4 regions of the Exiguobacterium sp. PHA03 genome follow, and region 4 is predicted to be linked to each of the others. Evidence: riboswitches for the same ligand, from Rfam matches in the RefSeq annotation. Region 4 holds a riboswitch; each other region holds the start of a gene.

What was found. A riboswitch is a leader RNA that binds a small molecule or an ion and turns the genes downstream of it on or off. The one in region 4 is predicted to bind S-adenosylmethionine.
Positions count from the first base shown of each region.
Region 1: linked by a shared signal. The riboswitch ahead of msrA (peptide-methionine (S)-S-oxide reductase MsrA) and the one ahead of Q7C19_RS12885 (amino acid permease) in region 4 are both predicted to bind S-adenosylmethionine.
Region 2: linked by a shared signal. The riboswitch ahead of Q7C19_RS09910 (methionine ABC transporter ATP-binding protein) and the one ahead of Q7C19_RS12885 (amino acid permease) in region 4 are both predicted to bind S-adenosylmethionine.
Region 3: linked by a shared signal. The riboswitch ahead of mtnK (S-methyl-5-thioribose kinase) and the one ahead of Q7C19_RS12885 (amino acid permease) in region 4 are both predicted to bind S-adenosylmethionine.

Region 1 is NZ_JAUTYQ010000002.1:242,659-250,469, reverse strand. It holds gene Q7C19_RS12405 (DMT family transporter) at 1-142, opposite strand, end outside; gene Q7C19_RS12400 (DMT family transporter) at 139-468, opposite strand; gene Q7C19_RS12395 (GNAT family N-acetyltransferase) at 738-1,292, shown strand; gene Q7C19_RS12390 (SH3 domain-containing C40 family peptidase) at 1,434-3,989, shown strand; gene Q7C19_RS12385 (putative quinol monooxygenase) at 4,045-4,338, opposite strand; gene Q7C19_RS12380 (M20 metallopeptidase family protein) at 4,416-5,594, shown strand; SAM riboswitch class I at 5,657-5,760, shown strand; gene msrA (peptide-methionine (S)-S-oxide reductase MsrA) at 5,855-6,385, shown strand; gene Q7C19_RS12370 (ArsR family transcriptional regulator) at 6,615-7,214, shown strand; gene Q7C19_RS12365 (MFS transporter) at 7,229-7,811, shown strand, end outside.
Region 2 is NZ_JAUTYQ010000001.1:1,889,097-1,896,907, reverse strand. It holds gene Q7C19_RS09930 (CAP domain-containing protein) at 1-832, shown strand, start outside; gene Q7C19_RS09925 (GNAT family N-acetyltransferase) at 921-1,418, shown strand; gene Q7C19_RS09920 (MetQ/NlpA family ABC transporter substrate-binding protein) at 1,479-2,294, opposite strand; gene Q7C19_RS09915 (methionine ABC transporter permease) at 2,322-2,987, opposite strand; gene Q7C19_RS09910 (methionine ABC transporter ATP-binding protein) at 2,977-3,990, opposite strand; SAM riboswitch class I at 4,076-4,180, opposite strand; gene Q7C19_RS09905 (aminotransferase class I/II-fold pyridoxal phosphate-dependent enzyme) at 4,243-5,430, opposite strand; gene Q7C19_RS09900 (alpha-glucosidase) at 5,579-7,189, shown strand; gene Q7C19_RS09895 (MBL fold metallo-hydrolase) at 7,252-7,811, opposite strand, start outside.
Region 3 is NZ_JAUTYQ010000002.1:263,169-270,979, reverse strand. It holds gene Q7C19_RS12520 (ABC transporter permease) at 1-126, opposite strand, end outside; gene Q7C19_RS12515 (sugar ABC transporter ATP-binding protein) at 123-1,604, opposite strand; gene Q7C19_RS12510 (sugar ABC transporter substrate-binding protein) at 1,628-2,710, opposite strand; gene mtnA (S-methyl-5-thioribose-1-phosphate isomerase) at 2,722-3,771, opposite strand; gene mtnK (S-methyl-5-thioribose kinase) at 3,768-4,934, opposite strand; SAM riboswitch class I at 5,012-5,115, opposite strand; SAM riboswitch class I at 5,321-5,422, shown strand; gene Q7C19_RS12495 (2,3-diketo-5-methylthiopentyl-1-phosphate enolase) at 5,493-6,683, shown strand; gene Q7C19_RS12490 (2-hydroxy-3-keto-5-methylthiopentenyl-1-phosphate phosphatase) at 6,680-7,339, shown strand; gene Q7C19_RS12485 (methylthioribulose 1-phosphate dehydratase) at 7,336-7,811, shown strand, end outside.
Region 4 is NZ_JAUTYQ010000003.1:67,858-75,668, forward strand. It holds gene Q7C19_RS12870 (GntR family transcriptional regulator) at 1-479, opposite strand, end outside; gene Q7C19_RS12875 (ketopantoate reductase family protein) at 662-1,576, shown strand; gene Q7C19_RS12880 (polysaccharide pyruvyl transferase family protein) at 1,782-3,302, shown strand; SAM riboswitch class I at 3,411-3,512, shown strand; gene Q7C19_RS12885 (amino acid permease) at 3,590-4,993, shown strand; gene mmuM (homocysteine S-methyltransferase) at 4,968-5,900, shown strand; gene Q7C19_RS12895 (MarR family winged helix-turn-helix transcriptional regulator) at 5,971-6,393, opposite strand; gene Q7C19_RS12900 (CBS domain-containing protein) at 6,577-7,032, shown strand; gene Q7C19_RS12905 (MFS transporter) at 7,059-7,811, shown strand, end outside.

The DNA.
Region 1 (7,811 bases), on a different contig from region 4:
GCGTCAAGAATAGAAAACTGAGTCCGAACCCTGTTCCCATCAACAGTAGATTCTTCGCATTCTTATTTTGATTAAATGTATTGATCAAGACGACACCAAACATCTCAAAGATTCCGGCAATGACTAAATACACCCAACTCATGCTGATTTCTCCTCTCCACTGACTAATTTTAGACCGATGACGCCAACGAGTAAGACAGCGATCAATGCTAATTTCATCACGGAAGCCGCTTGATCGAACAACACGATGTCCGTCAAGACCGTCCCTGCCGTCCCGAGACCAACGAAGACAGCATAGACCGTTCCGACCGGTAAATGGTTACTTGCTTTAATCAATACGGTGAAGCTAACGATGATACAGATGACTGTCGCTCCCCATTCGAATGGTGTTGCCGCATGTTTTAACCCGATGACCCAACCGACTTCAAAACACGCTGCGATAATGATCCCGATCCAATACTTTGCCATAGTAATTGCCTCCTAATAGATGATTTCAAATGAAAAAGCCCGGGAGCAAGCGAGACGATTCGCTTTACTCCCGGGCTTTTATCCCTCCGTTGCATGGACAAACGTCCATGTTCCTCCCTCGGTCCAGCCGTACGGAACCCTAGAGGATACTGCCTATTTCATTCGATACGTCCACCCTAGCACGCCCTTTTTCCCGTGTCAAACAGGAATTCGTCTTCGATTTGTCTAATAGAATTAAAGTGACTTCATCTGAAAGAGGAGGATGCTGCATGCGTTATAAAATCAATGACCAACTTCGGATTCGTCGTTTTACACCGGAAGATGTAGAAGCGGTCCACGCCTATGCGTCACAACCCATCGTCAGCCAATTTCAGTCGTGGGGACCGAATTCCGAGACCGATACGAAACAATTCCTGCACGATGCACTAGAAAGTGAACTCGAGACACCAAGACGTCGTTATGTCTTTGCCGTGACATTTCCAAGTGACGTCGTCATCGGTGCCGGTGAACTCGTCATTACAGACGTGGAACATAAAATCGCCGAAATCGGATATGTCCTCTCACCCGATGAATGGGGAAATGGGTACGCGACGTCAATTGCCTCTTTCCTTCTTCAATTCGGTTTTGAAAAACTAGAATTACACCGAATCACAGCGACATGTGATCCACGGAACGTCGCTTCTGAACGTGTCTTACAAAAAGTCGGTATGACAAAGGAAGGACAGCTTCGCGAGACGGTCTATTTAGAAGACCACTGGCGCGACTCTTTAATTTACGGCATGCTCGACTGGGAATGGCAAGTCGATCATGAGGACGATGACTAAAATATGACTTCAAACGGTGTGCTTCGGCATACCGTTTTTTTATGCCCAATCTCCTATTTTTTTGATTTTCATCAATTTTTAAACAAGCGCATGCTACACTATTCCTAATGACAAATTTTAAGAATTGGAGTGAACCTCTTGATGAAAAAATGGACTGCTCATGTTGCTGGACTCGCTGCAACATTGATGTTGAGCTCGGTTCTACCCGCACCTGCTTTCGCTGAATCGCCACCTGCTCAACCGACGGCAGAAGTACAAACAGTCACAGAAACGACAGGAACGGCTTATTTGAAAGAGAATACCGCATTGCTACAAACAGCTGACTCTACCACTGTCATCCAACAACTACCAGCAGGAATGACATTCAAGACGCTCGATACGGACGGTGACTTCACTCGTGTCAGTTGGCAAGAAGGAATTGCTTATGTCGCAACAAGTGCGTTAACGCAAACAGCGCCTGTCTTCCAAAAACAAGCAACGTTGACTTCGAAAAGTCCACTTTCATTAGTCGCTTCACCTTTTGACTCCACCGTCGTGACGACACTTCCCGCTTATCAGCGAATCGATACATACGGCACTTTTGACACGTTCACACGCCTGAAATGGAAAGAGCAATACGTCTACGTACCTACGACACAACTCGAGCAACTTCCGAAATTGGTTGGAACACAGTACGTCAAACGAGCAACTTCCCTTTTCGTTGAGCCGAAGACGACAAGTACAAAGACAGCCGTCACTCAAAATCAAGCATTCGAGACATTCGGTACGGTGGGTACCTTTACGCGCGTGGCGACTGAAACAGGTTATGCCTTCGTATTGACGACTGATTTAGCAGATGCGCCGGTCGAAAATTATCCGGAAACAGGACTGCGTTATGTTAAACGAACAACTTCACTTTTCGTTGAGCCGAAGACGACGAGTACGAAGACAGCCATCGTTCAAAATCAAGCATTCGAAACGTTTGGGACGACGGGTACTTTTACGCGTGTGGCGACTAAAACGGGTTACGCTTTCGTATTGACGACTGATTTAGCTGATACGCCAATCGTGAACCATCCGGAAACAGGGCTACGTTACGTCCAACAGCAGACGACGGTCTATGCTACTGCGACTACGAAAGGAAAAGTCGTACAATCGCTTCCTGTGAATACTTCGCTTCAAACGTACGGCATCGAGGGTTCATTTACACGAATCAAACGAAACGACGAGTATGCCTATGTGCTGACGGCACATCTTGGGACACTAAAGTACTATCCGAAGACCGCACGCCTCTATGTTCAGCGCGCTACACCGATCTATTCGGATGCCAAATCTTCAAGTCCTATCTTAAAGCAACATCAAACGAATACTTTACTGACCGTTTACGGGACGAACGGTGTCTATAGTCGAATCAACTTCCGCGGGATTCATGCTTACGTCAAGACAGCTGATCTCGGTACTGGAAAAGTCTATGCATCAACCGGGACACGATACGCGAAACGCAACCTGTCTGTTTATACGTCGGCTTCGACGAGCAGTAAAACAGTCTATACTGTTAAACGGGCTGATCAATTGACGATTTACGGAACGAGCGGTAGTTACACACGCTTGAAAAAAGGATCGATCTACGGTTACGTCAAGACGACGGATCTCGTCACGAAAAAGCCGGATCTGTATGATGTCTCTGGTCAACGTTACGTGACAGAAGACGACGTCGTCATCCGGTCGCAGGCAAAACTGTCGGGTAAAAAAATCGGTACATTAAAAAAAGGTGCCTCGATCTCGATCTACGGAAAAAGCGGTTATTATACACGTGTCAAATACAAAAATACCTTTGGTTTCGTCGATTCGAGTCGTATCGGACTGAACAAACCGATGGCAAAAGCAAAAAAAGGGACGACGTTTTATGTTCATCTAGATCAAACTCCCCTCTTCTCTGCCGACGTCGCTTACAGTCGTCCGGCCGCTTATTTGAAGAAAGGGACGAAATTAGTCGGTTTGAAATCGATTGATGATGACTTTTGGCAAGTCCGCTTAGTCAGTGGTCAAACCGGTTATGTCCTCAACCCTTATATCAGCACGAGTAAACCCGATATGAGCCTGGCACAAAAAGCGATCGACCGGGCGAAAATCTATACCGTCAAACAGACGACATCCTTTTTCGCAAGTCCGACGAGCCCAAAAGGCAGTGGACTTGTTGAACAAGGCAAACGCGTCTATCCGCGTCACCGGGTCGGAAATTTCTATGTCATCCAATCAGGTTGGACACCTGTCTATCTTCCGGTATCCGCCGTGACGATCACGTCGGATAAACGAGTCGTCAAAAAGAATAATACGCGTGGTGAAAAGCTGATCCAAGCAGCCGTCCAGCATATCGGAACACCCTACACATGGGGTTCGCAAGATGCCGTAAACGGTGGCTTCGACTGTTCCGGACTGATTCACTATGCGACGAACCAAGCTGGAAAATACGGTGGTCGGACGAACGTTCGTGGCTACTGGTATGGTGCGTTCTTCACGAATCGCCGGACGAGCATCTCAAGTGGTAAACGCTCAGATATCGTCTTCTTCCAGAACACCTATACAGACGGTCCATCGCATATTGGAATCATGCTTGATAACGAACACTTCATCCATGCGGGTGGTTCACAGCTGCAAATCAATTCAATCTATGAACCGCGTTGGCAGGAGCATTTCCTCGGCTTTAAATCGATGTAATAAAAAAGACGAATCCGTCGGTTTCGACGGGTTCGTCTCTTCTTATCGCAACACGTCAGAAAGTCATCTCGACGTATTTCGCCACTTGTCGGTCCATCAAGTATAATTCGATCTGTTCACGGTAGGCTTTATAGTGGTCGGATGCGATATGCGCTTCAAGCGCTTCTTCGTCCCGATACACTTCATACAACATGAATTGATGCTCATCCTCGATCGATTGGTGCAAGGAATAACGTAAGCATCCTTCTTCTTTTTGTGAAGCATGATAAACCGTTTGTAAAATCGGGAAGACTTGATCCGCAAGTCCAGCTTTGATTGTAAGTACAGCATTGACGACGATTTCTCCCATGTTACATTATCCCCTTTCGTGATTACCTGTATCTGTACCCATTTTCGCGAAAAGACACACGTTAAAGGAGCTTGAACATGCAAACTCAACTTTTTGAAGCACTCGAACAATTCGAACCGACAATGATCGCGTTACGTCGCGATTTTCATCGACACCCGGAACTCTCTTTCCAGGAAGTCCGCACACCAGAACGGATTGCCGCCTTTTACGCAGAACAGGGCATTCCTCATCAAACAGCCGTCGGAGGTCGTGGTGTCGTCGCGACGATCGAAGGCAAACAGCCTGGTCCGACGATTGCGGTCCGTGCCGATTTTGATGCTTTACCACTTCAAGAAGAGACGACGCTTGCCTTCCGGTCGATCCATCCCGGGGTCATGCATGCATGTGGACACGATGGTCATACGGCGATCGTGATGGTCCTTGCTGCTACACTCTATCCGTTACGCGATCAATTGCAAGGAACGATTCGGATCATCCACCAGCATGGAGAAGAGGTCTTTCCCGGTGGAGCAATCCAAATGATCGAAGCCGGCGTCCTCGAAGGGGTCGATGCAATTTTCGCGACACACCTCGAAAATGATTTACCGGTTGGCACGATCGGGTTCCGGGAAGGACATACATTGTGTGCGATCGACGAATTCGAAATCATCGTCCATGGTCAAGGTGGTCATGCCCAGGCACCGCATAAAACAAAAGATGCTCTCGTCGCTGGAGCGCAACTCGTCTGCAACTTACAACATCTCGTTAGTCGACGGGTTGATCCGTTTGAGCCGGCTGTTCTCGCAATCGGTTCTTTCCATGCAGGAACAGCACCAAATATCGTTACGGGTGAGGCACGCATTGTCGGGGAAATCCGAACGTTCAATGAGACACTGCGGCATCAGCTCCGGCAAGAAGTCGATCTTGTCGCTAAGACGACGTGTGCTGGCATCGGTGCTTCGTATTCGATTGACTTCACGACTGGTTACCCGGCGCTCTGGAATCACCCGGACGAGACAAAACTCGTTCAGGAAGCTGCTGCTTTCTTACCGGAAGCATCCGTCCGGGCACTCACACCAATGATGGCGGCGGACGACTTCGCACATTACTTAACACACGTCCCGGGTAGTTATTTCTTTACCGGCTCTGGCTATACGGACGGTCGCGTCAACTATCCGCAGCACCATCCACAGTACGAGATCAATGAACAAGCGTTGTTGATCGGTGCGAAGACACTTGGGGCAACCGTTTTACGTGCCTTAAATTCTAAGGATTGACTTTATTTCTTTGTGAATGGTATCATCACAACAATGATAACGAATGACATCAACTTCATATACCCTTATCAAGAGTGGACCGAGAGATCTGGATCGATGACGTCCCAGCAACCTGCGCATAGCAAGGTGCTACGACCAGCAAAGCGAAAGCTTTGGTTGATAAAAAGCGGCGACTCCTTTTGCAACCAAGCGAAGGAGTCGTTTTCGTTTTCTCGCTGTCAGACATACAATGGGGATTTCCCACGGAGAGGAAGAGACAGATGGAAAAAGCAACATTTGCAGGTGGATGTTTTTGGTGCATGGTGACACCATTTGAAGAATTACCAGGAATCGAGGGAATCGTATCAGGTTACATGGGCGGACACGTCGATAACCCGACATACGAGCAAGTCAAAACAGGAACGACGGGACACCTCGAGGTCGTCCAAATCACGTTTGATCCGAGCCTGTTCCCGTACGAGCGTTTACTTGAACTCTACTGGCCCCAAACGGATCCGACGGATGCAGAAGGTCAATTCCAAGATCGCGGTACGCAGTACGCGCCAGCAATCTTCTATCATACGGATGCGCAGCATGAAGCTGCGATTACTTCTCGTGACGCTCTTGCTGCAAGCAACCGTTTCAAACAGCCAATCGTGACGCGGATTGATACCGCTTCTGAATTTTATCCAGCGGAAGAGTACCATCAAGACTTCCATAAGAAAAATCCAGAGCACTATAAAAAAGATCGTGCTGCTTCTGGTCGCGATGCTTTCATCGAGCAGGAATGGAAAGATACGACGACGGTCTAATCACCTCGAACCACATACAGTAGCTGAGACTGATTTCAAACATCTCGTTCTTCCCTTACTTTCAGTAGAAAGTGGAGGATGATCGAGATGTTACGGGAGTCAGTTTTTTGTATGCAAACAAATGATGTCTTCTTTATCAACACCCTTACATAAATTTGTAACCGTTTACAAAAACAGTCTTTTGTTTTACGGTTAATAAAAATTAACCGGTTAAAAAGGAGATGATTGCATGGAACAAAAAGCGATTCACATATTAGAGAGCTATGAACAGTTAAAAGTGATCAGTGATCCGTTACGAACAAAAATTCTTATGTTTCTCGTCGAAAAACCACATACGGTACATCAGTTAGCCCACTTGCTGACGTTATCCCGCGCGAAGGTCCTCTATCACGTACGGGAACTTGAAAAGCATGACTTGATTCGTCTCGTCCGGACGGAAGAACAGGGCGGCAATCTATTGAAATACTATCAAGCGATTGCTCGAGGATACATTCCTGCCGATCATCTACTGAACTTCGTCGAGACAAATGAAGCGACCCGACAGTCGTATCTCGAAGTATTGGACCGGGCAAAGACACGCGTTCTAACGGCTCCGACAGCTACTTTTTCTCCTTCATCTTCGAACGTCGAGGACTGGATGAGCTTATCACTTCAAAAGGAACTGACGATGTCTGAAGCCGACTTCCAACGCTTTGCTACAAAATATCGTGCTCTATTGGACGAGTTCACACGGTCTCCTTCACTAGACGAAGAAGATAAAAAACACTTCTATATCATGTCGACTGCCTTCGCAATTGATGAACCACTGTTTGAGAACGACGAGGTCTAAATCGGAGGTGTCTTATGCTACCTGTTGAAATGGATACGGAACAATCACTGTTTAAAAATCAATCTTTTTTATTTTTATGGGGGTCCGGTATGTGCTCCGCCCTCTCCCTATCAACCTATCTGTTTGTTGAACAATGGTATGTCATCCATACGCTAAACCAGGCGTCATATCTCGGATTCGTCCTCATGGCCACCTTGTTACCCCGTATTTTTCTCATGTTGTTCGGTGGCGTCTTATCCGATCGCTATAAACGTTCAACGATCATGCGTATCTCAAGCGGTCTACGGATCAGTTTTATAATTTGCCTCCTCGTGTTACTTCATGCCGATCAGCTTACATTGCTGACGATTTTAGGATTTGCCTTTTTATTCGGTAGTGTGGATGCATTCTTTTCGCCAGCGAATGCTTCCTTACTGCCTACACTCGTTTCGAAAAAACAGCTCACTAAAGCCAATTCATTGATTCAGACATCTAATCAAATCGCTCTCTTTTCAGGTCCGATTCTTGGTGGAGTCATCCTCAGTCATTCTTCTTACTCGTACGTCTTTCTCGTGATTTTCGGAACACTCTGTCTGACGCTTCTCTTCACGTATGGTA
Region 2 (7,811 bases), on a different contig from region 4:
CTACGAAAACATTCCAATGGAACAGGCAGAAGCCGATTACCCGAAAAGTGGCGGCAAGCTGATTGATCGATATAGCAGTGAGTATCCCGGATATGACTGGGAAGTCAGACGGACTTCAACGGAAGAATTCGTCGCCTTAACGAAGGATGGTAAGGACTACGGAAAATATCGTTTCAAAAACGGTGTGACGACACAAGGTGCAGTATTGAATAAGGATACGGAATCCTCTTTGAAGAAAAAGGGTTGGACTGCAGTGAAATCCTATCGTAAAGGCAACACAAACTACATGCTGAATCTGGACCATGCCGCCGTTTATGAGAAGAAAGGCAACTATGTGACGTACTTCTTCGATCAACATGACGGCAATAAAGTCAAAGCGACACTTGCGATTCCAAAAGACGTCGAAGCGAAGAAAAAAGGCTTCTACGGTACATCGTCAAATGCGCTACGGACGACGGATGAGAAACTGATGCTTCGCTTGATGAACTGGGAACGCGCTGATTATAAGTTGAATCCGTTAGCACCGTACACAGCATTGAAGCCGGTCACCCGTGGTCACAGCGAAAACATGGCGAAACATAATTTCTTCTCGCATACAGATCCACAAGGTCGTGATCCGTTCGACCGGATGAAACGCGGAGGAATCACGTTCAGCTATGCTGGTGAAAACCTCTCGATGGGGTATCCGAACGTCTTTGCCGCGCATTGGGGTCTAATGAATTCACAAGGACACCGAGAAAATATTTTGAAAAAAGAGTACAAGCAAGCCGATGTCGGTGTGGCATTCCGAGACAACGCACCGTACTTCACGATTAATTTCCGAACACCTTAAGTATGTAAAAAAGAGGATGACATTTCACGATGTCGTTCTCTTTTTCATGAGATTGTTTGTTTTAAACTAAAGGCAGGAGGTGGGGCGATTGGAAATCCGTCGATTGAATCCAGAAGATGCAGTACTCTATAAAGCATTGCGATTAGAAGCATTACAGAATCACCCGGAAGCGTTCGGCTCCGATTATGAAGCGGAAAAAGATCGACCGGTCGACCAGTATGCTACGCGATTTCAGAGCGAACAGGCAGCGACGTTCGGTGCCTTTCATGAAGCGCAACTCGTTGGGGTCGTCACCGTTGTCTGCTCCGAGCTGGACAAGATGCGACATCGAGCCAATTTATTTGCGATGTACGTCACTCCAAGCATCAGAAAACAGCAGGTCGGACAGCAATTGGTACAAGAGGCATTACGGGCATTAGAGGAACGTCCTTGGATCGAGCAGGTTCATCTCTCGGTCGTTCGGACGAATGAAGCCGCTAAAGCCTTGTATCGGTCGCTTGGCTTCGAATCGTACGCGATTGAACCGCGGGCGTTGAAAATCGATGGTACCTATCATGATGAAGAACTCATGTGGTATCGGTTCTAACACAAAACGACCGAAATTCAATGAGAGATGATCTCTTTTGAATTCCGGTCGTTTTTAAAATCAGTTTGCCCAATTTGGTTTGCTGAAACCTTTGAATGATTTTTCGATGACTGTGTTGAATGCATCGGATTCGACAGCTGTCTTCAGGTCTTTTGCGACTTGTGAGTCTGCATCTTTCGTTTGGACAGCAATGAGGTTCCGGTATTGCTCGTCCATCGTCTCAAGTGCTAACGCATCGAGTAAATCGAATTTCGCAGCAAGCGCGAAGTTCCCTGGAACTGCTGAGACATCAACGCTTTCGATGGCACGTGGCAGTTGCGCTGCTTCAAGCGGCTTGATGACGAGTTTCTTCGGATTTTTGACGATATCTTTCTCTGAGACGGTCAGTGGATCGACATCTGGCTTCAGTTCGATCCAGCCTTGTTCTGCCAAGAGGTTCAGCGCGCGTGCCTGGTTCGTTGGATCGTTCGGTGTCGCGACTTCAGCGCCTGTCTTGACGTCGTCAAGTGTCTTCGCCGTTTTACTATACAGTCCCATCGGTGCCGTCGGGACAGTGATGAGCCCTTTAAGGTCGAGCTTCTTTTCTTTAGAGAACGTCTTCAGGTAAATCGAGTGTTGGAATAAGTTAGCATCGATATTGCCACTACCGAGTGCGATGTTTGGTTGGATATAATCGCTGAATTCGACGATTTCGACTTTATAGCCTTTCTTTTCGAGTTGCGGTTGAATCGCTTGTTTGACCATGTCGCTATAAGGACCGCTTGTCGCCCCAATCTTGATCGTCTTGTCTTTTTCATCAGCGCTGCTGTCTCCGCATCCTGCGAGGATTCCTGCACCGAGTAAGGCTGTCGCTAAAAAGGCATATCGTTTTTTCATGATTCAACTCTCCCTTTATATGTATGATTAGCGCTTGTCTGTTTTTCGCGCTAGTTGATTGCCGAGTGCTTGAATGCTCTGGACGATGACGATGAGGACGACGATCGTCACGATCATGATGAGATTATCATAGCGATAATAGCCGAAGCGGATCGCGAGGTCACCGACACCTCCGCCGCCGACGATCCCAGCCATCGCCGAGAAGCCGATCAAACTGATCGTCGTTAGCGTGATGCCCTGAATGATGCCAGGGAGTGCTTCTGGTAAAAGGATACTGACGATGATCCGTAATGGTTTCGCTCCGCACGCTTCCGCTGCTTCGATCAAACCAGGTGGAATCTCACGCAGTGATGTTTCGACGAGTCGTGCGAGAAACGGAATCGCTGCGACACTGAGGCTGACGGATGCTGCTGTCGGACCAATCGTATTATCAAGCAAGAATTTCGTTAATGGAATGAGGGCAACAAGCAAGATGATGAACGGCAAGGACCGGACGATGTTGACGACGAAGTCAAGGACACGTCGGATGGCAATGTTTTGAAAGAATAAACCGCGGTCGGTGACGAACAGGAGAATCCCGAGTGGAATCCCGACGACCAATGCGAAGGCAAGCGAAATGCCAACCATCCACGCCGTCTCACCAAGTGCCTTCAACAACTCGGGTAACATCGTTTGTATACGATCAAGCCACATCCTGAATCACCTCGAGTGTATGAAGTTCCGCCGCAAGCCAGTCGAGGGCAGGTGCGATTTGATCGGAGGATCCCGTCAAGCTGACGATTAAGACACCAAAAGCGACGTCTTGGATGTAATCGACTTTTCCGTGCAGGATGCTGACCGAGATATCGTATCGACGGATGGCTTCCGATAACGTACTTTCACCGGTCTTCTCGCCCGTGAACTGCAGGCGGATGATCTTTCCCGGTGTCGCTTGCAAGATGCGTTCCGGTAGCTCGATCTGGAGTGCCGTGTCGACGTAATGTTGTGTCACCGGATGTTTGGCTTGACTGAACAAATCGTATGTAGAGGCGACTTCGACGACTTCCCCTTGCGACATGACCGCGACACGATGGCAAATCTGTTTGACGACATCGATCTCATGCGTGATGAGGACAATCGTCAATCCGAGTCGTTCATTCAAATCTTTCAACAAATCTAAAATCTGCAGCGTCGTGACCGGATCAAGGGCAGAGGTCGCTTCGTCACATAACAAGACGGTTGGATCATTCGCGAGTGCCCGGGCAATCCCAACGCGCTGTTTTTGTCCGCCGCTCAACTGACTCGGGAAGTTCGTTTCGAATCCTTCGAGTCCGACGAGTGAGACGAGTTCACGGATCCGTTCTGGAAAATCTGCTCGTTTGACGCCGGCAGCCTTCAGTGCGAAAGCAATGTTATCTGCGACATTACGCGACTGGATCAATTGGAAATGCTGAAAGATCATTCCTGTCCGCAAACGAAGTTGACGCAAATCTGCTTTTGACATCCCACCGAGCGAGACACCGTCGACCTTGACCGTTCCTTGTGTCGGATGCTCGAGACCGTTGATCAGACGAAGTAACGTACTCTTACCGGCACCGGATTCGCCGATGATCCCAAAGATTTCTCCTTTTTGAATCGTCAAATCGACATCCCGTAATGCGAAAATCGGGGTCCGGTCTCGGACGAACCGTTTCGTAATCTGTTTGAATTCAATCATTTGCTCATCTCCTTGTACAAAAAAAAGTCGCTTTTTCCTAGTAGCAGAGCAACCAGAAAAAAGCGACGAAAGTGTAAGATTTCGTAACTTATCTCTCAGAATGAATCCATTCTGTAGGATGTGGCACCGTTCCTGATAGGTGGTTGCCGGACGTCGTTGGGCCTAATCCCTCGGTCGCTCTCGATAAGTAGTTATGCTGTTGGGATTTACTTTAACGGAAATGATTCCCATCTGTCAAATGTTTTTTCAGAATTATTCCGCAACAGGTGTCCGGAACAGGTTGAGCGTTCCGATTCGGTCGACGGCCTCCTCTAGCCGTTCGACGTCAGCAATTAAGCTGATCCGCACGTATCCTTCGCCGTATTCACCAAAGAATGATCCAGGGGTCACGGCGACGTGTGCTTCGTCAAGCAGATGATCCGTGAAGCTTTGGGACGTGTATCCTTCCGGCACGGGGAGCCAGACGAAGAAGGAACCGCCCGGTCGTGGTCCACTCCAGCCGATTGCATCGAGTTTCGTAAACAATGCATCGCGTCGTGTTTCATATAAGCTACTTAACTCACGGACACATGTTTGGTCACTCGTCAGGGCAACGGTCGCTGCATGTTGGATCGGTGTGAAGGCACTGACGTAGAGATGTTCCTGATACGTCTCGATGCTTGAGATGACGGACGGATTTCCGATCGCGAAAGCGATTCGGAAGCCAGACATGTTGAAGCGTTTCGAGAGTGAGAACAACTCGATTCCGACATCTTTCGCCCCTTCCGTCTGCAAGAAGCTTCGTGTGGGACCATCAAAGCTGATGCCACCGTAGGCTAAATCATGGACGACACAAATATCATGGGCATCCGCGAAGGCAACTGTCTGTTCGAAGGCTTCTGCTGTCGCTGTCGCACCTGTCGGATTACTCGGGTAATTGAGGAACAACATCCGGGCGCGCTCGACATCTGTCGTATCAAGTAAATCGTAATCCGGCAGGAAGTTATTTTTCTCAAGCAATGGAAGCGTAATCGGGTAAGCACCAGCAAGTGCTGCTCCAGACAGGTAATCCGGGTACCCCGGATCCGGGACGATGACACCTTCTCCAGGATTGACGATCGTTTGTGGTAAGGCGACGATTCCGGCTTTACTACCGAGAAGAATTGCGACCTCGGTTGCCGGATCGATCGTGACGCCGAATTCGTTCGCATAAAAGCTCGCGACGGCTTGCTTTAAAAAATCATGTCCACGAAATGGTGGATATTGAAGGTTTGTTGGCTCATCGATCGCCTGTTTCAAGGCGTCGAGAATATGTACGGGCGTCGTTTGATCGGGTGTTCCTTGACCAAGGGTGATGACATCATGTCCGGCAGCTTTCACAGCACCGATTCGGTTCGCAAGTTCAGCGAAAACGGGAGCAGGAAGCCGATCGATGGCGATAGATGGAGCGAAATGTTTCATGGATGTGTGCCTCCTTCGTAGTATTGTCGTCAAGGATAACGAATATTCAGTCAAAAGAAAAGAACTTTTTTGAAATTCAAAAAAATCGTCCAATAAACAGGTACAGATATGTGGAGCGGGAATAGAGAGTAGGGAGAGGAGTGAGGAGATGAAGCGAGCTAGCTGGAAAGAAGCAGTCGTCTATCAAGTCTATTGGCGCAGTTTTAAGGATTCGAATGGGGACGGCATCGGTGATTTGCGAGGTGTCATCGACAAGCTAGATTACATCGCATCGCTTGGTGTCGATATCGTCTGGTTAAATCCATGTTACCGTTCTCCAGACATCGATAATGGCTATGATATTGCCGATTATTACACGATCATGGACAAGGCGGGGACGATGGGCGATCTACAAGAGTTGATCACAGCGGCTCACGCACGCGGCTTAAAGATAATTCTTGATTTGGTCGTCAATCATACGAGTGACCAGCATGACTGGTTCCGTCAGTCGCGGGACCGAATCCACGACAAGGATGATTGGTACATCTGGAAAGATGGAACGAAAGAGACTCCCCCGAACAATTGGCGGTCGTACTTTGCGCCGAGCCCGTGGACGTGGAGTGAAGAGCGCGAACAATATTATTTCCATTCTTTTGCGAAAGAGCAACCGGACTTAAACTGGGAACAACCGGCTGTCCGGCAAGCGATCTACGACATGATGAACTGGTGGATCGCTCAAGGGATTGACGGTTTCCGGATGGACGTCATCAACTTGATCAAAAAACGTTCGCTTGAGGATGTCGTCAATCCGTTTAATCTATCGTATCTCGGGAATCAACCAGGTGTGCACGACTTCCTTCAGGAAATGCATGCGAACGTCCTTGCCGGGAAAGACTTGTTCACGGTCGGTGAGATTCCGTTCGTTGGTCCGGAAGACGGTCTGTTATATGTCAGTGAAGAACGTGAAGAACTTCGGACGCTGTTTCACTTCGAAATCGCGGACGACATGGAGGCGATGGATCTTTTACGTTTCAAGGAAATTCAGAAACGATGGTATGACGTCTTGTATCCGTTAGGCGTCAATTCACAGTTTCTCAACAACCACGATCATACGCGACAAGTGACCCGCTTCGGCAGTGAACGATACCGAGTCGAGAGTGCGAAACTACTCGGTTTGATGTTGCATACATTACCTGGCATTCCATACGTGTATCAAGGAGAAGAGATTGGGATGACGGGGATTCGCTTCTCGGATCCGTCGCTCTATCAAGACGTCGCCTTTCGCAATCGATATGAAGAGCGCGTCGCTGGCGGCGAGGATCCGGAGGTCGTACTCTCGTCAATGCAGTTACTCGCACGCGATAACTCCCGCACGCCGATGCAGTGGGACGGTACGTACGCGGCAGGCTTTACGAGTGGGAAACCGTGGTTAGCGGTCAATCCGAATTACACGGACATCAACGTCGCGCAAGCAGAAGCCGATCCATCATCCGTACTTGCCTTCTACCGAGCATTGATTCAGATGCGAAAGGATCATCCAATCATGGTCTATGGTACGTATCGCGACTTAGCTCTTCATGATCCGTATCTCTACATCTATGAGCGGGAACTAGAGGGAGAAGTGTGGCGGATCGTTCTCAACGTGCATGACGAACCGATGCAAACTGCCTTCGTTTTATCACAAGATAAGTTGCTTGTGTCGAACTATCCAGATATCTCGGATGAACTACGTCCTTATGAAGCACGTGTATATCGATATACTGTTACAGAACAGAATTGAACTGCTGGACGAAAAAACATCCGCGACGTGTCAGGAACGCGTCGCGGATGTTTTTTCGTGTGTTATTTGAAAGGTGACGATTTTTTCGTCTGTAAGACGTGCGTGAATCGATCGACGGCTTGGCGCATCTCGTAACTTGGTCCAAGGATGAGGGGACCATGTCCGACGGCAAGAATATCTGGAGACAGTTCCGTTAATTGATCGGCGGAGCGAAGAGCAACGTCCGGATCCCATGTCGCAAGTGCTGGGAACGGAAATTGCCAACGGACGTCACCGGAGACAGCGAGTCCCCCTTGTGTCTGAAAGGCATCTCCGGCGATCAGCATCCGACTACCTTCATGCCAAAGAGAAATCGAACCAGGTGTATGACCTGGCGAGGCGATGACGCTGAGGCTACCGACTTGTTGACCACTTTCGAGCAATCGATCTGGACGTGTTTTGATGTTTTTCGGAATACCGCCTTTTAAAGGAGTCGTTTCGCCTTCGCGTAGCGTCTCGTCCCCACTGAGCAATGCGGCATCACGGTAACTGATGCATACTTGAGCGAGAGGAAAGGCATTCGCAAGGAAATCGAGCGAGCCGACATGATCGGCATGTGCGTGTGTCAGGATAATCGCGCCGA
Region 3 (7,811 bases), on a different contig from region 4:
AGCCGTCGTCGCAAAAAACAGGACGAGGGCAAGGATCGCGAGGACGATCCCCCAGTCGTTCAAGAATCCAAGGACCGGACGTAAACCTTTCCCCCGATTCATTTGTTTTGATACTACCTCATTCATCGTTGCCCTCCTCCTGTCGCATACCACAACAAGGTTTCTTCTAATGTATCCGCCGTCTTCGTTTCATGGACAATCCGTCCATCGAACATGACGTAGATTCGGTCCGTGACGGTCAAAAGTTCATCCCATTCACTCGTCGCGTAAAGGATCCCTTTTTGTTGTTGCGCGAGTTCGTCAATCAGACGATAGATATCTTGTTTAGCTCCGACATCGACACCTTTCGTCGGTTCATCTAAGACGAGGACAGAAACATCGGTCAGTAACCATTTTCCGATGGCGACTTTTTGTTGATTTCCACCGGATAGTTGACCTACTTCCTGTTTCACGTCTGCCACTTTGATGCCCAGCTCCTTAACCCATTTCGATGCCTGTTCGACTTCTTTACGACGATCCATCAGTCCCCAGCGGTTGACGAAATCATGAGCTGCCGCTGCTGTCAGGTTTTCTGCGACAGAATCGGCAACAAGAATTCCTTCTTTTCGCCGTTCTTCCGGAACGAGACCGATTCCCGCTTGAATCGCAGCTTGTGGATTGCAAAGGCGATGGGCTTTTCCACCTATACGAACCTCCCCTTCCTGAAACGGGCGATCACCGAATAATGCTTTGCATAATTCCGTTTTACCGGCACCGACAAGACCCGCGATACCAACGACTTCCCCTGCTTGAACCGTCAAGGAGATGTCGCGGACGTCCGCATTCGTGGCACTCTCGACCGTCAGTACGTTCGTCGCATTGATCCGTGACGTTTTCGCGACAGACGTAAGCTTACGCCCGAGCATCTGCTCAACGACAGCTTCTTTCGGGATGTCTGCCAAAAGATGTCGCGAGATGAGTTGACCGTCGCGCATGACCGAGATGGAGTCGCAAATGTCATACAATTCTTGTAGGCGGTGGGAAATGAAAATGATCCCAAGTCCCCGTTCCGCTAAACGACGCACGACTGAAAAGAGATGGCTTGTTTCCGCCTGACTGAGAGGTGCCGTCGGTTCATCCAAAATTAAAAAACGACGTTCCTGAACGAGGGCGCGTGCAATCAATACGAGTTGCTTTTCAGCAAGACGTAATTCTTCGACACGTGTCTTGACGGAAATATCCGCCTGTAATGTCGCTAACGCTTCTTTCGCACGCTGTATGTAACGGCGTTGGGATACCAAACCCGTCATTGTTCCGTCCGTCAACAGATCGAGACAGATATTCTCAGCAACCGTCAAATACGGGACAAGCGCCACATCAACCTCTTGTTGGACGAGATCGATCCCGATTCGTTTTGCATCACGCGGAGATTGAATTGACAGTTCTTTCCCGTCAAGACGGATGATTCCTTCGTCCGCTGTTTCCGCTCCAGATAAGACTTTCATCAGCGTCGACTTACCGGCACCATTCGCACCGACAAGCGCATGAATTTCACCAGACTTCACCTCAAAGGAGACTTGCTTGAGTGCCTGGACTCCCGGAAACGCAAGTGAAATCCCGGTCATTTCCAGGTGATGATTGATAGACGTCATTGTTTTTTATGGACGTCACGCAACCGGTCCATCCACGGCTCATTGAATTTATCCGACGTACTCCAACCTTTGATGATCGTATCGAGATTATACATCGTTGTGTCCTGCTTCAATGCCTTCTGCTCAACGAGTTTCGCATCGAGATCAAAGCTATCTGGTGTCTTCTCTCCGGCGATTTTCTTAGCCAGTAGTCGCATGTCCGTTTGTCCAATCAGGAATGGATCCACCGCACTCGTCGAAACCCAGTTGCTGCCTTTCTCACGCATCAGGTTGATGTCCTGATTTGAGACATCGATCGAGATCAATGGGATTTCTTGACGTTTATTATCCTTGAGCGATTTGTAAGCGCCTTTTGCGACTTCGTCCCATGCTCCCCAAACGGCATCAACGCTTCCTTTCGGGTATTTCGCGAGAATGGCATTCATCTTTGTCGCGATATCCCCTTGGACATCTTGGAAGTTCGTCGGTCCAACCGTCTCAAGCGTTTTGATTTTTCCGTCTGCTTCGTACGTCTTATAGATTTCCTGACGACGATCGAGCGGGGCAAAACCTGGTCCGAACCAGAGTTTGATGACACGGACCGGCTTTTTGTCCGTCACCTTCGTCACTTCATCGAGTGATAGCTTCGCAAGTTGATGATCGTTTTGGAACGTTTCCGTCACGCCTTGTAGAGATGCTCCTTTTTTCTTCGTGACCGTATCGAACGTCACGACCCTTAGTCCTTTATCGACTGCTGGTTTGATCATGTCATAGGCATAGTCTTCCTTACCGTGCGAGATGATGAGCCCGTCATAATCTTGCTGAATCGCTTGCGCGACCAGTTCCTTGAACTTGACATCGTTACCTTCCGAAATGAACGTGCTGACTTTAAAGCCGAGCGCTTCGCCTTCACTTCGTGCGCCATCAAGGAATTGTTTCGTATGGTCGTCCGATGCCAGGTTGCGGATGACGGCGATCTTGACGTCCGATTGAACCCCTTTTGGTACATCCTTGACGACCTTCGTCGTCGTGGCTTCTCCATTCGCACAAGCCGCTAGTAATAAGGCCGGTGCTAGGACGGCGTAAGCTAGTTTTTTCATGACATATCTCCTTATCCGAGGGGTTGAAGCCCTGTTAATTGTTCAATCGTTTCTTCATTCGGTTGCGTGATGACACCAAGTTCGGTGATGATGCCCGTGATTAAGGTGTGTGGTGTGACATCAAAAGCTGGGTTGAAGACAGCAACTCCTTCTGGTGCTGTCGCAACACCTTGGACAGTCGTCACTTCCTGCGGATCACGTTCTTCAATTTCGATCGCGTCTCCGGAAATAAGTGAGAAATCAAACGTCGAGAGCGGTGCTGCGACGTAAAACGGGATACCGAAAGCTTGAGCAAGTAATGCTAGTTGGAACGTTCCGATCTTATTCGCCGTATCTCCGTTTCGTGTAATCCGGTCCGCCCCGACGATGATTGCATCGATCTGTTTTTCTTTCAGCGTATGGGCGACCATGTTATCTGTAATTAGCGTGACATCGATGCCGGCACGTTGTAGCTCCCATGTCGTCAGTCGTGCTCCCTGCAGTAATGGTCGCGTCTCACTCGCAAAAACAGATAATTCAATGCCGCGTTCTTTTGCGATATAGAACGGCGCAAGTGCTGTTCCATAAGCAGCGGTCGCAATCGATCCAGCATTACAGATCGTTAGGATCCGGTTACCTGACTGGAACAATTCAAGTGCATGAATCCCGATTTGACGTGACGTCTGCGCATCCTGATCGTATAAGGCAATCGTCCGCTGCTCGAGCCGTTCGCGGATCTCTTCTACCGACGTCCCGTCTTGAATGATTGGATTCAATTGATCAAGGACATTTCGTAAGTTAACAGCCGTCGGTCGTGTCGCGAGTAACGTCGCTGATGTCTCAAGCAAAGTCTGCTTATAGATCGACAGTTCTGCTTCAAACCGGTACGCCTCTTGAACGAGTACGAATCCGCCAAATAAACTGATCGCAGGCGCCCCTCGGACGCGCAGTTGTTTAATCGCTTCGACCGCTTGTGCAAGATCGGTAATGACTTCATAGTGTTCTTCCTGCGGTAGACGTGTCTGATCGAGAATTGTCAAGACACGATCTTCATAACGAATACTTTGAACGAATGTACTCATCGGCTAAGTTCCTCCGTTACGTCGAAGTTTCGTAAATCATCAAATGTCCGGCATTCGGTCCGACGTTTGATTAACGCCGATCCTAAACGTAAAGCATGTTGTTTTCGTTCTAGTCGTTCCGTAATAGAACTAATCGTTTCTAAATCAGCGACTGGTGCGAGTCCGATCGTCCGACGAATCAGTTCGCAACCGGCAAAGCCGAGTGCATCCTGCAAGATCGTGCTCAGTACATCGTCGACGAGTCCCGATGTCCGGAATGGTTCGACGGCTTCGCGTTCCCATAAGGCGCGGAACGTCGAAGCGAACGTCAGCCAGAACGTATCGATGTCGCGAATCCGGGCATCACGAAGTGCTGAATAATCCGGGTATGCTGCAAAGAATAAGTGGGCGATGAACTGTCCGACATCGAATCCGAATGGACCATAAAAGGCGAATTCTGGATCGATGACTTTCGTTTCCGTTGCCGAAGCAAAGATGCTTCCTGTATGTAGATCGCCGTGTAGCAACGCATCTCCTTTTGTGATGAAAAGCGCTTCGAGTTTTGCGACTTCGCGTTTCAACTCATCGTCCGCCCACAGACGTGCCACCTCTTCTTCAAGCCCGGCTTCAATCTCGTTCGTCTCCGCGTCATGGAACGGATCCGTGAAGATTAATTTTTCCGTGATGTCGCACAAGTCCGGATTGTAGTACGTTCGGGCGACACGTTTTTTTTCAACCGGACCAAGCGCAAAGTCCGATGTATGGAATAAAGTCCGAGCGAGATAAGAACCAATATGTTCCGCAAGCAACGGATACTGTTCACCTGCGAGTAAACCGCTTCGAACGATTGTCAGATGTGAAAGATCTTCCATGACCGTATACGCCTCGTCGTGACTAGCATGAAAGACACGCGGTACGAACGGCACGGCATGCCGGGCGAATTCACGGAGTGCGGATTGCTCGATCCACGCCCGCTCGAGTGATAGTGGCCAGCTCTCACCGACGACTTTCGCGTACGGGAGTGCTTGTTTTAGAATCAATCGATGTTCACCTTCTCGAATTCGAAAGACAAGGTTCAGATTGCCGTCGCCAATCTCTTCTGCTTCGACGGTTCCGTCGCCGATCAGTCCTAGTGAGCGGACCCGTTCGATCGCGTCCTGTTCTGTAAATGCTTTGTATGTCATCTCAGTTCCCCCTGTGTGATACACGAAAAAGCGCCTCTTTTCGTCATCGAAAAGAGGCGCAGGAAAGTCACTGCGTCCTCTTATCTCTCAGACGAAACGTCTGTTGGATGTAGCACCGTGCCAAGTGGTCGGTTGCTGCGGCGTCATCGGGCCAATTCCCTCTGCCAACTCGCGATAAGAGTCGTATGTAGTTGTCGTGTGTGATATTGATTTGAATCTTACGCAATCCTCTTCTCTGCTGTCAAATCGAAATTAAGCAAAAACGGATATCGTTTTCGCTCCATATATAGAAAGAGTATTTTCAAAAAAATAAATTTTCTAAAAATAGTTTGACAAGTCGTGACTCTCATGTAAAAATTGCAATTAGATTTCACAATTTCATCCAATTCTTATCAAGAGCAGACGGAGGGACAAGCCCTACGATGTCGCAGCAACCGACCTTTTGGCACGGTGCTAATTCTTGCAGCTACTAAGCTGACAGATAAGAGTCCACGTTCGAATCATTCATGGTCTCTTGTCGCTGACGAGAGACCATTTTTTTATTGAAGGAGGAAAGACATGTCTTACATCACAGCTACTTATCAATTGACCGCCCGTGATCGACTGGAGCAACGCGCCGAACAACTCGCGCTTGGTCTGACGGTTGGTTCCTGGACGGAGCTGAATCATCTTGAGCAACAACAACTCGCCTCATTCAAAGGAGAAGTCGTACATACGGAAGAGCGCGACGGTAAAGGCTATATCACGATTCGTTACCCGGAACACAATGTATCGCGCGACTTTTCTGCGATCTTGACGACCGTCTTCGGGAAACTCTCACTCGACGGTGAAATCAAATTAACAGAACTGCTACTACCCGATACATTCACGTCGGATTTTCCAGGTGCGAAGTTCGGGATTGAAGGGGTTCGTTCCTTGATTGGTGTCGAAGATCGTCCACTGTTAATGAGCATCTTCAAAGGGGTCATCGGACGCGATTTATCGTTCCTTCGTGATCAACTCGAAGGACAACTTGCTGGTGGGATCGATCTCGTCAAGGACGATGAGATCCTATATGACAATCCGTTGACACCGACGATTGATCGGGCACGGATCGGACGTGAGGTTATCGATGCTCATTTCCACCGGACCGGTAAACGTGCGTTGTATGCGATCACACTTAGTGGTCCCGTCTTTACGCTCAAGGATCAAGCCAAACGATTGATTGACGCTGGAGCAACTGCTTTCTTGTTGAATACCTTCACATACGGACTCGACGTCTTACGTGAATTGGCAAGTGATCCGGAGATCAACGTTCCCATTTTCAATCATCCGGCTTACAGCGGTGCATTGATTGCTAGCCCGAACCACGGTGTTGCAGCGCCTGTCTTACTTGGCACATTACCGCGCGTTGCTGGTGCAGACTTAACACTATTCCCGTCACCTTACGGCAATGTCGCTCTTCCGAAGGACGTCGCCCGCGGCATCGCGGTCGAAGCGACTCGCCTCGGTCAGACGAAAGCGATTTTCCCTGTCCCTTCAGCCGGTATTCACCCAGGACTCGTTGCTCAACTCGTACGCGACTTCGGGATCGATTCCGTCATCAACGCTGGTGGTGGCGTACATGGTCATCCGCAAGGTGCTGCGGCTGGTGTTATCGCTTTTCGTCAAGCACTTGATGCGGCACTCGCAAATGAATCCCTATCGAATGCTGCGTCACGACATGAAGAATTACGAGTCGCGCTCGACGCTTGGGGGATCAAGTCATGACCTTACGAATTCTTTGTGACTTCGACGGTACCGTAACGATGCAGGATAACATCATTGCACTCATGGAGGTATTTGTGCCAGTGAATGACTTCGAACCGTTGAAACGTGGCGTGCTCGACCGGACGTTATCGATCCAAAGTGGTGTCGGGCAGATGTTCGCGCTTCTGCCGTCCGACGGTAAAGCGGACTATCTTGATTTCTTGATGGAGCGCGCCGTCATTCGCGAAGGATTTTCGGAGTTGCTTCAGTACAGTCGTCGTCAAGGAATCCATTTTTCGATTGTTAGCGGTGGAATGGACTTTTTCGTCGAACCGATCTTAGCACCGTTCCTCGAGCAAGAGCAGATTTACTGTAACATTGCCGATTTCAGTGGTCCATTCGTCCACATCGATTGGCCACACGCCTGCGATGCCCATTGCACGAATGGATGCGGCTGTTGTAAAACATCCGTTGCCCGTACATTATGCAAAGACGATGACGTCATCATCGTCATCGGTGACTCAGTGACGGACTTCGAACTCGCAAAACAAGCGGATCGTGTCTATGCCCGTGATTATCTGATCACGTTGTGTGAAGAAAATGATATCGCCTATACACCTTTTGAGACGTTCCACGATATCGTTCATGATTTAGCACGATCGGAGGTGACGATATGACATTCATGCGACGGTATGAAGAACTACGCGCCATCAAACAAGAACTTGCAGCGCGCGATTGGTTCCCTGGTACGAGTGGTAACCTCGCCATTCGGACGTCCGGTATTCCGATTGAATTTCTTGTGACGGCAAGTGGGAAAGATAAGCGGCAGACGACTCCTGACGACTTCGTTCATGTCGATGCGACCGGTCAATTGATCGGCGAGCAATCCGGGCGCCCTTCTGCTGAGACATTGCTCCATGTCGAAGTGTTCAACCGAACGAACGCCGGATGTTCCCTGCATGTCCATACGATTGCGAACAATGTGATTTCGGAGTTATATGGCGATCAGGGAAGTATCACCTTCTCCGGTCAAGAAATCATCAAGGCACTCGGTCACTGGGAAGAAGATGCGACGGTCACGGTACCGATCATTCCGAATCACGCGGACATCCCGACACTCGCTGCTGCTTTTGCGCCATATGTCACAGC
Region 4 (7,811 bases):
TTTTGCCAAATCATGCTGACATACCCATGATCAATCGAGCGGATGATTGTTTCATGAAACAGTACGTCTTGGAAAGAGAATTCATCAGCATCCTTATATTTGATAGCAACCTTCATCATTTCGAGAATTTTGCTGAGTTCACGGACGAGTTCTGCCCGTTCGACCTTAACAAGTCGCTCGAAGACGAACGTTTCGATGAGTAACCGGACATCATAGATTTCTTGAATGTCGCGCTCGGATAAACCGACGACGACCGCCCCCATTCGTTCGAGACGAATCAACTGTTCGGCTGCAAGCACCTTTAACGCGTCACGGACAGGTGAGCGACTGACTGAAAAATCAGAGGCTATTTTGTTTTCGGATAATATGGTACCGCTTTCAATTTTTCCTGAAATGATCCGCATTCGTAGTTCGTGCGCGACACGATCTCCGGCAGAAGCTTTTGACAACCATTTCAAGGGGTATAACAGTTCTGACATAAAATCACCTGATTTCTAGAGTGAGTATACTTGTATACAAGTTAGTATATACGTTTTTCTCTAAAATGCAAACGCTTCACTTAAATCTTAGAGATTCAACTGGCAATCAGGAAATCGGTTCCAAATATGTTAGGGTGAAGGAGTAATCAATAACCAGAACGGGTAAGGAGGAGATAGTACATATGAACATTTTAGTTGTAGGTGCAGGAGCAGTCGGAGGTTATTTCGGGGGCCGTCTTGCTGAGCAAGGTGAACAGGTGACCTTTCTCGTCCGTCCGAAGCGATATGAACAATTACAAAAAACAGGTCTACAGATCACTAGTCCTCATGGCGATATCACGATCACTCCTCAGTTAGTGACACGAGACATGCGACCGGATCACGTATTTGATGTCGTTTTGCTTTCGACGAAAGCCTATCACTTAGATAATGTCTTAAAGGATCTTACGCCATTCGTTTCGAACGAGACGTATATCATTCCTTTATTGAATGGCATGCAACATATTCGTCGGTTAACAGAAGTCTTCGGAGAAGAGCGTGTACTGGGCGGTCTTTGCTTCATTGAATCGACGCTTGATGCAGAAGGACGCATTTTACAGACGAGTCCGTCACATCGACTGTTGTTTGGCTCACGAACCGGCAAACCAACAGCTCGTTTGCAGGAGATCGCAACACGTTTTGCGAAAGCGAAGGCACCGATGGCGTACTCGATGCATATCATGGATGACATGTGGCAAAAGTATCTTTTCATTTCGACATTTGCGGGTGTGACGACGCTATTTCGTTCAGCGATCGGTTCGATTCGGGAAGAAGCTGTCGGGCGTCAGATGATTGTAGACGTCATGAACGAAGCGAAACAGGCGATGGAAGAACAGGGCGCGGTCTTCAATGACGATACAGAAACGGTGCTATTGAAGCAGATGCATGCGATGGAAGATACGATGAAATCGTCGATGTTGCGCGATATGGAAAAAGGTCAGCCAGTCGAAGTGGAACATTTTTTCAGCGCCTTGTTAAAACCTACTTCGACAGAACGGTTCAGAGCTTTAAAATTAGTCGAATCAAACTTACGCATGTATCTTGGAACGATTAAATAGTTACATTTTTCTATTTTAGAAAAATAATGGAGTAGTACAAATGTTTCGTTTTGATGACGAAAGACCTGTTTCCCCTAGGAATCGTTGACTTCCGAAATAAAATTCATCTATTGTTAATGAGATTGAAAAAAAGTGATAATATATTTTTCCGCATTTTTTTCTTGCAAGGACGAATGAAGCAGACGAGAGGGGAAGTTTATCCATTATGAAACGTATTATTATTCGTGCAGGTATGACACCATTCGAACAGTTCGATGCTCCTTATTTGATGAAACATAATTCCATTGGAGGAAACGTTGGAAATCTCATTTATCAATACAGTATCTTTCGGACGTTAATGACAGAAGGTACGACGATTACACCGGACTATTACTATTACGATGAAGAACGGGCGGATGAGATCAATGCTAACTTCGATCTCTACGTCATTCCGTTAGCGGACGCATTCCGAAAAGAATTCGTACCGACTTTACGGAAGTACACCCGCCTTATCAAGAAATTAAAAATTCCAGTCGTCGTCATCGGTGTAGGCTTACGTGCACCGTTTGAACCAGACTTAGATGGTGGATTCCCGTTCGATGAAGATGTCAAAGCATTCGTCAGTGCCGTTCTCGAGCGCTCAAGCATGCTTGGTCTTCGTGGGGAAATCACGTCGAAATACTTGACGCGTCTTGGTTTTCGCGAAGGCATTGATCATCGTGTCATCGGATGTCCTTCGATGTACGCGTTTGGTCGCGACTTACATATTCGTGAAACGAACATTACGCCCGAGTCGATGATTACGGTCAACTCGTCACGTTTAGCACCACAAAATGTTCTTGATTTCATTACGCGCGGAATGGAAGAGTATCCGAATCATTACTTCATTCCCCAATGGATGAAGGAACTGAAATTGACGTATACAGGAACGCATCCGATCGCAGATTTGTCCGTGACGAACTATCCGGTGAAGATGTCGGATCCTGCTTACATGAACGATCGTGTTCGTTTCTTCTTGAACGCACAAACATGGTTCGATTTCATCGGGCAGGCAGACCTCAGTTTTGGTGCGCGCTTGCATGGAAATATCACAGCAACGCTTGCGGGTACGCCGAGTATCCTCATTCCAAAGGATGCACGAATGCGCGAACTAACGGATTATCATCAGTTGACGCATATTTGGGCGAACGACATCAAAGCGGATACACAATTATCCGACGTCGTAGCCAATGCTGATTTCCAAAGTCCGGCACGTGTTCAAGCAGGTAACTTCGACAACTTCGTTGATTTCTTGAACGTGAATGATCTTGAACACATTTATCAAGAGACGAACTATCCTGAGAATGTACCGTTTGACCGTCAAATGGCGCAAGCGGAACTACTTCCACCGGTTCAACCGATTTCTGGCGTGAGTCTCGAAGAAGCAGTAGCTCGTTTCGAACGCTTCTTCCCAGAACAAGAGAAAAAAATCGCAGATACACAAATAAAGGCAAAAAAGAAATTAGCCGAAAAAGATAAAAAAATCGCAGATGCGCAAAAACAGGCAAAAGCTCAATTAGCTGAAAAAGATAAGAAAATCAAAGCATTGCAGAAACAAACAACGACGACTCAAAAAGATCAGGAAATTGCGGCGCTCAAAGCGCAACTGGCTGCCCAAACGAAGAAAATGAAGCACCAGCAAGGGACATTGAACCGAAAAGCGGTTCGTGCAGCCTTAAAGACAGCGGATCTATTCGCAAAAAAATAAAGTGTTCTAACATTCCGGGTCATTATAATGCGGAATGTTTTTTGGTAGGAGTATTCTGAATTGTGTTGACAATTCGGAAAAGACTTGATAGGGTTAGGAACAATTACATACTTATCCAGAGAGGTGGAGGGACTGGCCCTATGAAACCTCAGCAACAGGTCGAAAGATACTGTGCTAATTCCTGCGGGTGCTGCACCCGATCGATAAGATTTCCGAATTGTCGACCGACGCATCCGTGAGGATGCGTTTTTTGTTTGAAATAGGTGGAACGAGGAGGAAATGGATTCATGAAAACGAGCGGAGCTTTTCGACGCAAGATGGAATCACGTCATCTGATCATGCTGTCGTTAGGAGGCGTCATTGGAACAGGATTATTTTTAAGTACAGGTTATACGTTGGAACAAGCGGGACGTGTCGGAACGATTTTGTCGTATTTGATCGGAGCCGTCGTCGTCTACTTAGTCATGTTAAGTCTCGGTGAACTCGCTGTGCACATGCCGGAAACCGGATCATTCCATAAGTACGCAACGAAGTATATCGGACCCGGTACCGGTTATACGGTGGCCTGGCTCTACTGGCTGACGTGGACGGTCGCCCTTGGTTCAGAATTCACGGCAGCAGGCATTTTGATGCAACGTTGGTTCCCGTCGATTCCAGTCTGGGTGTTCAGTGCATTATTCGCTGCGATGATCCTTGGTATCAACGTCTTGAAGGTCCGTGTGTTCGCTGAAGTTGAATTTTGGTTCTCCGCCATTAAGGTCGTAACGATCATTGCGTTCATTTTACTTGGTGCGGGAGCCATCGTTGGCTTCATCCCATTACAAGATAGTAGCCCAGCACCATTCTTTTCTTCCTTAACGGAAGGAGGATTGTTTCCAAATGGAGCATTTGCGATCTTCATGACGATGCTTGCTGTGAACTTTGCTTACTCAGGAACGGAATTGATCGGCGTCGCAGCGGGTGAAGCGGTCGATCCGAAGCGGACGATTCCGCTTGCGATCCGAACAACGATTTTGCGACTCGTCCTCTTTTTCGTCGGTACGATCATCGTATTAGCCGTCTTATTGCCAACGGAAGGGAAGGGCGTGCTCGAAAGTCCGTTCGTTGCGGTGTTCGAACGAATCGGAATTCCGTATGCGGCAGACGTGATGAACTTCGTCATTCTGACAGCGATCTTGTCGGCAGCGAACTCTGGGCTTTACGCTGCCTCCCGGATGCTTTGGTCGCTTGCGAACGAACGCATGATTCCGCGCTTCTTTGCCCAGGTGACGCCAAGTGGGGTTCCACTTCGAGCTGTATTGTTCAGCATGCTTGGCGGAGGACTTGCTTTGCTGTCTAGCATCTATGCAGCAGGAAGTGTCTATATTGCGCTCGTCTCGATTTCCGGCCTTGCTGTCGTCGTCGTCTGGATGAGTATCAGCGTTGCGCAGTATCGCTTCCGGAAACAATTCCTCCGCGAAGGGCATACGGTCGACGAATTGGTCTATCGTACACCACTCTTTCCATTGGTACCGATCGCCGCTTTTGTCGTCTGTTTGATTTCCCTGATTGGTATCGGATTTGATCCGACGCAACGAGTCGCCTTGTATTGCGGTATCCCATTCATCGTGATCTGTTATGTCGTTCATGCGTTCACGAATTCTTCTCAGAAACGGAGTGTTGAAGATGTCCCGAATCAAAAATCCAGTTGATCAACGATTACAGGAAGTTCCTTTCCTAATTTTAGATGGTGCGCTTGCGACTGAACTCGAACAAAAGGGATTCGACCTGAACGATCCACTCTGGTCAGCACGCCTCTTAATCGAAGCACCGGAACAGATTGAGCGTGTCCATCACGATTACTTTGAAGTGGGCGCCGATGTTGCGATCACCTCAAGCTATCAAGCAAGTATCGAAGGATTCAAGCAACGTCACATCACGACCGAGGAAGCACAAGCGTTAATTCGACAAACGGTTACCTTAGCGCAAGATGCACGGACGCGTAGCGGAAAGAGTGCCGCATTGATTGCGGGATCAGTTGGTCCTTATGGTGCCTACTTAGCAGATGGTTCTGAGTATCGCGGTCATTATGGTGTGTCAGCAGATGTGCTAGAAGCCTTCCACAGACCGCGCATCGAAGCATTGATTGAAGCAGGGGCTGATCTGCTGGCATTCGAGACGATTCCGTCGCTTGAGGAAGCTGTCGTGTTGTTCGGGATTCTCGAAGCGTTCCCGGAAGTATCTGCTTGGCTGACGTTCTCGCTTCAAGATGCGACGCACATCAGTGAGGGAACACCGCTTGCGATATGCATCGAGACAATCGGACAGCATCCGCAACTTGCAGCAATCGGTGCAAATTGTTTTCCGGCATCCTACGCGACCGACTTCATCCGTCACGTTAAGACGTTGACGAGTGTTCCAATCATTGTCTATCCGAACTCCGGTGAAGTCTATGATCCGGTCGCAAAGACGTGGTCGGGTACGAATCAGTGCACGTCGTTCCAAGCCATCGCAAAGACATGGTATGAAGCTGGAGCACGATTGATTGGCGGTTGTTGTAGAACTTCACCGGAACATATCGCGCAAATTCGTTCGGTTTGCCAGGTTTCTCATACGTGATGAATGATGACGAAAAAACGGACACGAAATCAATCGATTTCGCGTCCGTTTTTTTAATGGTGTGATTCCATTACCGTTCGCGCAAGGCGCGATTGAATTGTTGCAATAGGCGTCCGAAATCTTCTGCATCATCCGCTGGCCAGTCTGTCAGTAGACGTTCGATGCTCGCGAGACGTGCGGTTCGGTAGATGGTGAGTTCTTGTTGTCCTTTATCTGTAATATGATAGAAGAAGGCTCGCCCATCTGTCGGATCTTTTACTTTTTCAACGAGTTGCTTCTGATCGAGTGCCGCTGCTTGACGACTGACGGTCGAGACATCGAGCTGAAGTTCACGGGCAAGTGTTTTAACACCGACGTTGCCGGAATCCGCTAATTGTCGCAGTAAGAGATAAGAAGCACGGTCCAAATTACGATTGTCTGCCGTCGCCGTCGTTAAGCGCCGGATCAGGATCGCTAACTCGAGTTCAATGGTTTCGAGTGATTGTTGAGACATCGGGTATCTCCCCTTTCAAAAAAAGTCTCTCTGTTCCTCATGATTACCCAATGTGGATAAGCTGTCAATGCGAAAAGCAGGAGGCTTGACAGAGTTGTAGTTGTATTATACAATCATTTTTGTTCTTTTAATTGTATCATACAACTTTCGTAGATGAGAAACGAACGACAAAGGAGAATTCAGATGAAAGCTTATGAATCGATGAAACAAGAGGTCATTACGGTAAACGATACAGATCTGATTCGTACGGTCATCGAACGATTCATTCAATCTGGTATTAGCGGCGTACCCGTCATCAATGCCGAGCAAGAGGTCGTCGGTTATATCAGTGACGGAGATATCATGCGCGCGATCGGAAAACACAAGGACATCATCGTCGATACATTCTTATATGTAGATGTCATCAAAGGAGACGAAGAAGATTATGAAGATCGAATTCGTCATATCTTGAATCGACCTGTCATGGAACTTGCACGCCGGAAGGTTGTAACAGCAGACGCTGATACAGAAATGGAAGAGATTGCAGCAACGCTCGGTTCAAAACGGATCAAAAAGCTTCCAATCCTTAAGGCAGGACGTCTTGTTGGGATCATTAGTCGAGGCGACGTCATCCGCCATTCGTTTAAACAGTTCATATAATACATTCAATAGAAAGAAGGGACACTATGGCACTTGCTGAAAAAACGACGACGCTTGAGCCGGAAACGGTATTAGCGGAAAGCAAACATGGATTATTCCATCAACCGGTTGCTGTTTGGGCAGTCTTTTTCGCCAGTATTACAGCATTCATGGGAATGGGACTCGTCAATCCCGTGTTACCGACGATTGCCGAGAATTTAGAAGCGTCCAAAAGTGAAGTAACGCTCTTATTTACAAGTTATAACGCCGTCATGGCATTCGCGATGTTAATTACAGGCGCGATCTCATCACGGATTGGTCAAAAAGGAACATTAATGCTCGGGATCGCCGTCATCGCAACTGTTGCTGGTTTTGCTTCACAAGCAGACAGCATTTGGACGCTCGTCGCGTTACGCGGTGGATGGGGACTTGGGAACGCTTTGTTCGTCGCAACCGCACTGGCTGCGATCGTTTCGCTGTCGTCAGGCGGAACAGCAAAAGCCATCATTTTGTATGAAGCAGCCGTTGGTCTTGGGATTTCGATTGGACCGCTATTAGGCGGAACACTCGGTTCGATCACATGGCGCGCCCCATTCATGGGTGTTGCGACAATCATGGTCATCGCGTTTCTCGTCTTGCTCTTCTTGATGCCAAAACCAGCAGCATCTGCTGCACCAAAACAAAAGTTATCATTAAAAGCACCGTTCCAAGCGATGAAGCATCGTTCGCTCTTGACACTCGGAATCGTTGCGGCGCTTTATAACGTTGGTTTCTTTACGATCATGGCCTATGCACCATTC